DNA from 2 places in the Phenylobacterium ferrooxidans genome. Region 1 is predicted to be linked to the other one. Evidence: predicted binding sites of a transcription regulator. Region 1 holds the regulator's gene; the other holds the start of a gene.
What was found. The regulator LexA, encoded in region 1, represses DNA repair genes until DNA is damaged. The targets are predictions, from matches to a motif close to ATGTTCNCNANNTGTTCT.

Region 1 (3,426 bases):
GATCCGGGCCCGCATGACCCTGCAGCCCGACACGCCCTTGCCGGCGCCTGGCGTGGCGATCCGCGTGCGCGGCATGCTCAATCCGCCGCCGCCGCCCGCCAGCCCCGGCTCATACGACTTCGCCCGCGACGCCTTCTTCGAGGGAATCGGCGGCGTCGGCTTCACCCTGACCTCGCCGCGGCAGATTTTCGCCGAGCCGCCGCCCTGGAGGCTGGCGCTGGAGATGCGGGTCAACGCCGCCCGGTGGACCCTGGCCCGCAAGATCGTCGACGAGATGGGGGTGGAGAGCGGCGGCTTGGCCGCGGCCATGGTGACCGGTCACGAAGCCTTCGTGCCCCGCGAGCAGGTGGACGCCCTGCGCGCCTCCGGCCTGGCCCACATCATCTCGATCTCGGGCCTGCACATGGCCATCGTCGGAGGCTTCGCCTTCGCGGGCGTGCGGTTGCTGATCGCCGCCTGGCCCTGGCTCGCCCTGCGGGTGTCCAGCAAGAAGACCGCGGCCCTGTTCGGCCTTGTCGCCGTGCTGAGCTACCTTGTGCTCTCGGGGGCGCCGGCGCCGGCGGAGCGGGCGGCGATCACGGCGGCGGCGGCCTTCGGGGCCATCCTGGTGGATCGTCGCGCCATCAGCCTGCGCACCTTGGCCATCGCCGCCCTGGTGATCCTGGCCCTGCAGCCCGAGGCGGTGACCGAGCCTGGCTTCCAGATGTCCTTCGCCGCCACCACGGCTCTGGTGGCCATGGCCGAGCTCTGGCCCCGCCCGATCCGCGAGATCAACGCCCCCTGGCCGATCCGCGCCGTCCAGGGGGTGGGGACTTGGCTGGGGGCCAGCCTGGTCGCCAGCTTCGTCGCCGGGATGGCGACCGGCCCCTTCGCCATGCAGCACTTCAACCGGGTCTCCACCTTCGGGCTGATCGCCAACCTGCTGGTGGCGCCGATCTCGTCCTTCCTGATGATGCCGGCCCTGGCGCTCGGCGCGATCCTGGCGCCCTTCGGCCTGGGCGACTGGCCGCTGCGAGCCGCCGGGGTCGCCATCGACACCATGAACCTGATCGCCGCCAAGGCCGCGGCCATGCCCAACGCCCAGCTGATCATCGCCAGCGCGCCGGGCTGGACCCTCGCGGCCGCCTTCCTTGGCATCCTCTGGCTCTGCCTGTGGAAGGGGCCACTGCGCTGGCTGGGCCTGCCCTTCGCCCTGGCCGTCAGCCTGGCGCCCCGCCCGCCGACACCTGACATCTGGGTCGCCGCCGATGGCTCGACCCTGGCGGTGCGGGAGGGCAGGACGGCGGTTCTCTTCCGACCTGACGTCAAACTGTTCGGGGCCGAACTCTGGGCCCGCCGGCGCGGCCTGGAACCAGCCGTGCAGGGTCTGGCGGCCCGTGACGCCCTCTATGACTGTGACCGCTGGTCTTGTGCTCCGCGCGTTGGCTCATCGCCTCGCGTGGCCGCCGTCTTCACCCGGCGCGCCTCGACGATCGAGAAGAAGCTGCCGCTGTTCTGCCAATGGGCCGCGGTGGTCGTGGTGCGGGGCGCGGCGACCGCCGCCGACTGCCCCGGAGCGCTGCTGTTGACGCAGGACGACTTCGCCAGGGGCGGGTCGGCCGAACTCTACCGCGCGGCCTCCGGCTGGCGGATCGTGTGGGCCCAGAGCCTGCGCGGTCAGCGGCCCTGGACCGGCGGTGTGATCGCCGATCAGGCCGACTGACGGCGCCTAGTGGTACTTGCGGATCAGCCCGACGAGCCGGCCCTGCACCTGGACCTGGTCGGGACCGAAGATGCGGGTCTCATAAGCCGGGTTGGCGGCCTCCAGGGCGATGGAGGCCCCCTTCTTGCGCAGGCGCTTGAGGGTGGCTTCCTCACCCATCACCAGGGCGACGACGATTTCGCCGGAGGTGGCGGTATCGGTCTTGCGGATAACGACATAGTCGCCGTCCAGGATGCCAGCGTTGATCATGGAGTCGCCCTGGACTTCGAGGGCGTAGTGCTCCCCCGCGCCCAGCATGCTTTCGGGCACATGCATGCGGTCGCGTTCCTGCTGGATCGCCTCGATTGGGGTGCCGGCGGCGATCTTGCCCAGGACCGAAATCTCGCGGGTGTCGTTGGCCGCGTTCATCGCAGGCTGGGCTGCGCCGGCCTCGACCAGTTGCGGCTTGAACGGGGCGCGGCCCTTGGGCGGGGAAGAGGTGGTGGCCTGCTGCGGCAGCTTCACCACTTCCAGGGCGCGGGCCCGGTGCGGCAGGCGGCGCAGGAAGCCGCGTTCCTCCAGCGCCGTGATCAGGCGGTGAATGCCGGACTTGGAGGCCAGGTCGAGGGCCTCCTTCATCTCGTCGAAGGAGGGCGAGACGCCGCTCTCCTTGATCCGCTCATGGATGAACATGAGCAATTCGTGCTGTTTACGAGTGAGCATTGGACGACGAGCCCTTGAAGAACAAAGCGGAAACCTTGCCGATGTTCTCTAGACGTTCTTCGTTAATGTCAAGTTGACCGAAAGCTAGGCCAAAAGCGCTCGCGCCGCGGCGGCCACATCGGCCTGACGCATCAGGCTTTCCCCCACCAGCATGGCGCTGGCGCCAGAGCGCTCCAGCCGGGCTGCGTCAGCGGCGGTGAAGATGCCGCTTTCCGTTACCAGCAAGGCGTTTGCGGGGGCGAGCGCCGCCAACCTTTCGGTGATGGCCAGGTCGATGCTGAAGCTGCGCAGGTCGCGGTTGTTGACCCCCACCAGGGTCGCGCCCAGGTCGCCTGCGCGCGCCATCTCGGCCTCGTCGTGCACCTCGACAAGCGCGTCCATGCCGAATCGCGCCGCCTCGGCCATCAGGTCGCGGGCGGTGGAATCGTCGACCATGGCCATGATCACCAGGATGGCGTCGGCCCCCAGCGCCCGCGATTCGGCCACCTGCCAGGGGTCCACCAGGAATTCCTTGCGCAGGCAGGGCAGGGCGCATGCGTCGCGTGCCGCCGTCAGGAAGCTGTCAGCCCCCTGGAAGCTCGGCGTGTCGGTCAGCACCGAGAGGCAGGCCGCGCCGCCCGCCTCATACGCCTTGGCGAGCGACGGGGGATCGAAGTCCTCGCGGATCAGCCCCTTGGAGGGTGAGGCCTTCTTGATCTCGGCGATCAGGCCCAGGCGGCCCGGCGCATGGGCCCGCTCCAGGGCGGCGCGGAACCCGCGCGGAGCCGAGGCCTGGGCCGCCGCGGCTTCGACCTGCTCGACGGTGCGCTGCGCCTGTCGTTCGGCCACCTCGACGCGCTTGTAGGCGGCGATCTTGTCGAGGATGTCGCTCATGGCGCGCTCGTGATGGCGGCCAGGGTGGTGAGCGCCGTCTTGGCCCGGCCGTCGTCGATCACCGCGCGCGCCAGGTCGATGCCGTCGCGCAGGGTCTCGACCTTCTCGCCCACCAGGAAGGCGGCCGCGGCGTTCAACAGCACGATGTC
Region 2 (3,426 bases), on a different contig from region 1:
CGGGCCCGGCTGCGGCGCGCCGGAGCCACCCTGGCCGCCCGCCGGCCGGCCCTGCACAACGCCGCCGTGCGTCTGGACCTTATCGCCCTCGCGCCGGGCAGACTTCCAAGACATAGTCCAGACGCCTGGAGAGGTGCGTGAGCTGTCATGAGTCGCGAAGACGCTGAGGCCTATCTGACCCAAGCGGGGCAGTGCGTGGACGGCGACTTCCCCCTGCTGGAAGCCGCCATCGCCTGCGCCCTGCACGAGGACCCCAGCCGCGACGCCCAGCAGGCCCGCGACCTCGGCGAGTCCGGGATTGAGCACCTGACCCATCGTCTGGCCACCGAAAGCCCCGAGGAAGCCCTGGCCGAGACCATGGCCGGGGACCTGGCCATGGGGGGAGACCTCTTCACCTACGAGCACCCCGACAACGCCGACATCCTGTCGGTGGCCGAGCGCCGCAAGGGCCTGCCGGTGGCCCTGGGAATCTACTACCTGCACGTCGCGCGAAAATGCGGCCTCAGCGTCCAGGGCGTCGACTTCCCCGGCCACTTCCTGCTGCGGATCGAGACCCACGAGGGGCCCCTGGCCCTCGACCCCTACAGCGAGGGCCGGGTGGTCCTACCCTCGGAGCTCACCCGGCGGGCCCTGCACGCCGGCCTCACCCCCAACGTCGCCGACCGTCTGGACCGGCTGATGGCGCCCGCCCCCGACCGCGCCGTGCTGATGCGGCTGCAGAACAACATCTTCGCCCGGGCCGTGGCGGCTCGCGACTTCGGCCGCGCCGAACGCGCCGCCCTGCGCCGCGCCCTGCTGGACCCCAGCGACCATCGCCCCTGGCTGGACGTCGCCGCCGCCCGCGAGGGCCAGGGCGCCCTGGCCGGCGCCCTCCAGGCCCTGGCCCAGGCCTCGACCCTGGACGGCGGCGCGGCGCTGGCCGCCCGCGCCCACCGCGAGCGCGTGCGGCTGCAACTCAACTAAGCAGCGCTGGCGCTCGCGCCCGCCCCGACCTATCTGAACGCCTCAGCTTGCAAGGAAGCCCGCCCATGTCCCTGAAGGTCGCCGTCCAGATGGACCCCCTCGAGGGGATCAATATCGAAGGCGATACGACCTTCCTGATGATGCAGTCGGCCCAGGAACGGGGTCACACCCTGTGGGTCTACACGCCCGAGCGCATGGCCCTGGAAAGCGGCAGGCTCACCGCCAAGGGCCGTTCGGTGACCGTCCAGCCGGTGAAGGGCGCTCACGCGACCTTCGGCCCGTGGGAGACCCGCGACCTGTCGGAGTTCGATGTCGTCCTGCTGCGCCAGGACCCGCCCTTCGACATGGCCTACATCACCTCGACCCATTTCCTGGACGCCATCCACCCCAAGACCCTGGTGGTGAACAACCCCACCGAGGTGCGCAACGCGCCGGAAAAGCTGTTCGTGACCACCTTCCCGGGCGTGCAGCCGCCGACCCTGATCACCTCGGATCTCGAGGCGATCTATGAGTTCCGCGCCCGCCAGGGCGATATCGTGCTCAAGCCGCTGAATGGCGCGGGCGGCTCGGGCGTGGCGCGGCTGCTGGCCGACGACCCCAATCTGGACGCCATGCTGGACCTGCACCGGATGATCAGCCGCGAGCCGGTCATCGCCCAGAAGTACGTGCCGGCGGTGGTGAAGGGCGACAAGCGCATCCTGCTGGTGGACGGCGAGCCGGTGGGGGCCATCAACCGGGTGCCCAGCGCCGGCCAGATCCGCTCCAACCTGGCGGTGGGCGGACGCGCCGAGGCCGTGGAGCTGACGGCGCGGGACCTGGAGCTGTGCGGCGTCATCGGGCCGGAGCTGAAACGCCGGGGCCTGATGTTCGTCGGCATCGACGTGATCGGCGACTACCTCACCGAGATCAATGTGACGTCACCTACGGGGGCGGTGGCCTTGAAAAGGTTCACCGGCGTCGATGCGACAGTCCTGCTCTGGGAACGTGTTGAAGCGATTCGCGCCACAGTCTAGCTTCTGAGATGAGAAGAGTGGTCTAGGCCACGGAAACCCCTCATCTTCTCCATAAGTTCCTTTTTTGTTCTTGATCCGACCCGCGCGGCGTGATGGGGTTGTGGATAAAACATGCTCAAACCGGGGACGTGAGCCATGGCAGCACGGGTCGTCACGCTGGCGTTTCAAGGGGTTGAGGCCCGGCGGGTCGATGTCGAGGTGCAACTCACCGGCGGCGAGTTCGCCTTCATTCTCGTGGGTCTCGGCGACAAGGCGGTGGGTGAGAGCCGTGAACGGGTGCGGGCCGCCTTCTCCGGTCTCGGCCTGTCGCTGCCGGGAAAGCGGATCATCGTCAACCTGGCCCCTGCCGACCTGCCCAAGGAGGGGAGCCACTATGACCTCCCCATCGCGCTCGCCGTCATGGCCGCCATGGGGATCATCCCCCCCGACCGGCTGACGGAGTGGGCGGCCATGGGGGAGCTCTCCCTGGATGGCCGAATCGTCGCGGTGGCCGGCGCCCTGCCCGCCTCGGTGGCGGCGGGCGCCCTGGGCCTGGGCCTGATCTGCCCCGAGGCCTGTGGGGCGGAGGCCGCCTGGGCCGGCGACACCCAGATCCTGGCCGCGCCCTCGCTGATCTCGCTGGTGAACCACTTCCGTGGGACCCAGATGCTGGGCGCCCCCAAGCCCGGCGCCATCCTCGACGGCGAGCGGGTCCCCGACCTGCGGGAGGTGAAGGGCCAGGAGAACGCCAAGCGCGCCCTGGAGATCGCCGCGGCGGGGGGCCACAACCTGTTGTTCACCGGACCTCCAGGCTCGGGCAAATCGATGATGGCCGCCCGCCTGCCTGGCCTCCTGCCCCCGCTCTCGCCCGCCGAGCTGCTGGAGACCTCGATGATCCACTCGGTGGCCGGCTTGATCGCCAAGGGCGAACTGACCCGGGCGCGCCCATTTCGCACCCCGCACCACTCCGCCACCATGGCGGCCCTGACTGGCGGCGGCGTCCGGGTGAAGCCGGGCGAGGTGTCGCTGGCCCACAACGGCGTGCTGTTCCTGGACGAACTGCCGGAGTTCTCGGCCCAGGCCCTGGACAGCCTGCGCCAGCCCCTCGAGACCGGCGAGGTGGTGGTGGCCCGCGCCAACGCCCACGTCCGTTATCCGGCTCGCTTCCAGCTGGTGGCCGCCCAGAACCCCTGCAAGTGCGGCTACGGCGGGCCTGGACGCGGCGCCTGCGGCCGCGCGCCCCGCTGTCAGACCGACTATCAGATGAAGGTCTCGGGCCCCTTCCTCGACCGAATCGACCTGCAGATCGACGTGCCCCCAGTCAGCGCCGCCGACCTCGCCCTGCCGGCGCCCACCGAAGGCACCGCCGAGGCCGCCGCACGGGTGGCCCAGGCTCGCGACCTGGCCGCCGAGCGCGCGACGACGTCGGGCCACGAGCACGCCGCCCCGGTCAACGCCCGGGCCGAGGGGG

Region 2: OCL97_RS06730 (YifB family Mg chelatase-like AAA ATPase) is a predicted target of LexA. The motif match lies at 2,019-2,036, and genes of this name have one in related genera.

What each region holds. Positions count from the first base shown of each region.
Region 1 covers NZ_JAOTJD010000001.1:137,835-141,260, forward strand. Annotated here, with positions in the region: gene OCL97_RS00675 (ComEC/Rec2 family competence protein) at 1-1,702, shown strand, start outside; gene lexA (transcriptional repressor LexA) at 1,709-2,404, opposite strand; gene trpC (indole-3-glycerol phosphate synthase TrpC) at 2,489-3,277, opposite strand; gene trpD (anthranilate phosphoribosyltransferase) at 3,274-3,426, opposite strand, start outside.
Region 2 covers NZ_JAOTJD010000009.1:52,629-56,054, reverse strand. Annotated here, with positions in the region: gene OCL97_RS06745 (YraN family protein) at 1-141, shown strand, start outside; gene OCL97_RS06740 (transglutaminase family protein) at 148-963, shown strand; gene gshB (glutathione synthase) at 1,029-1,976, shown strand; gene OCL97_RS06730 (YifB family Mg chelatase-like AAA ATPase) at 2,112-3,426, shown strand, end outside.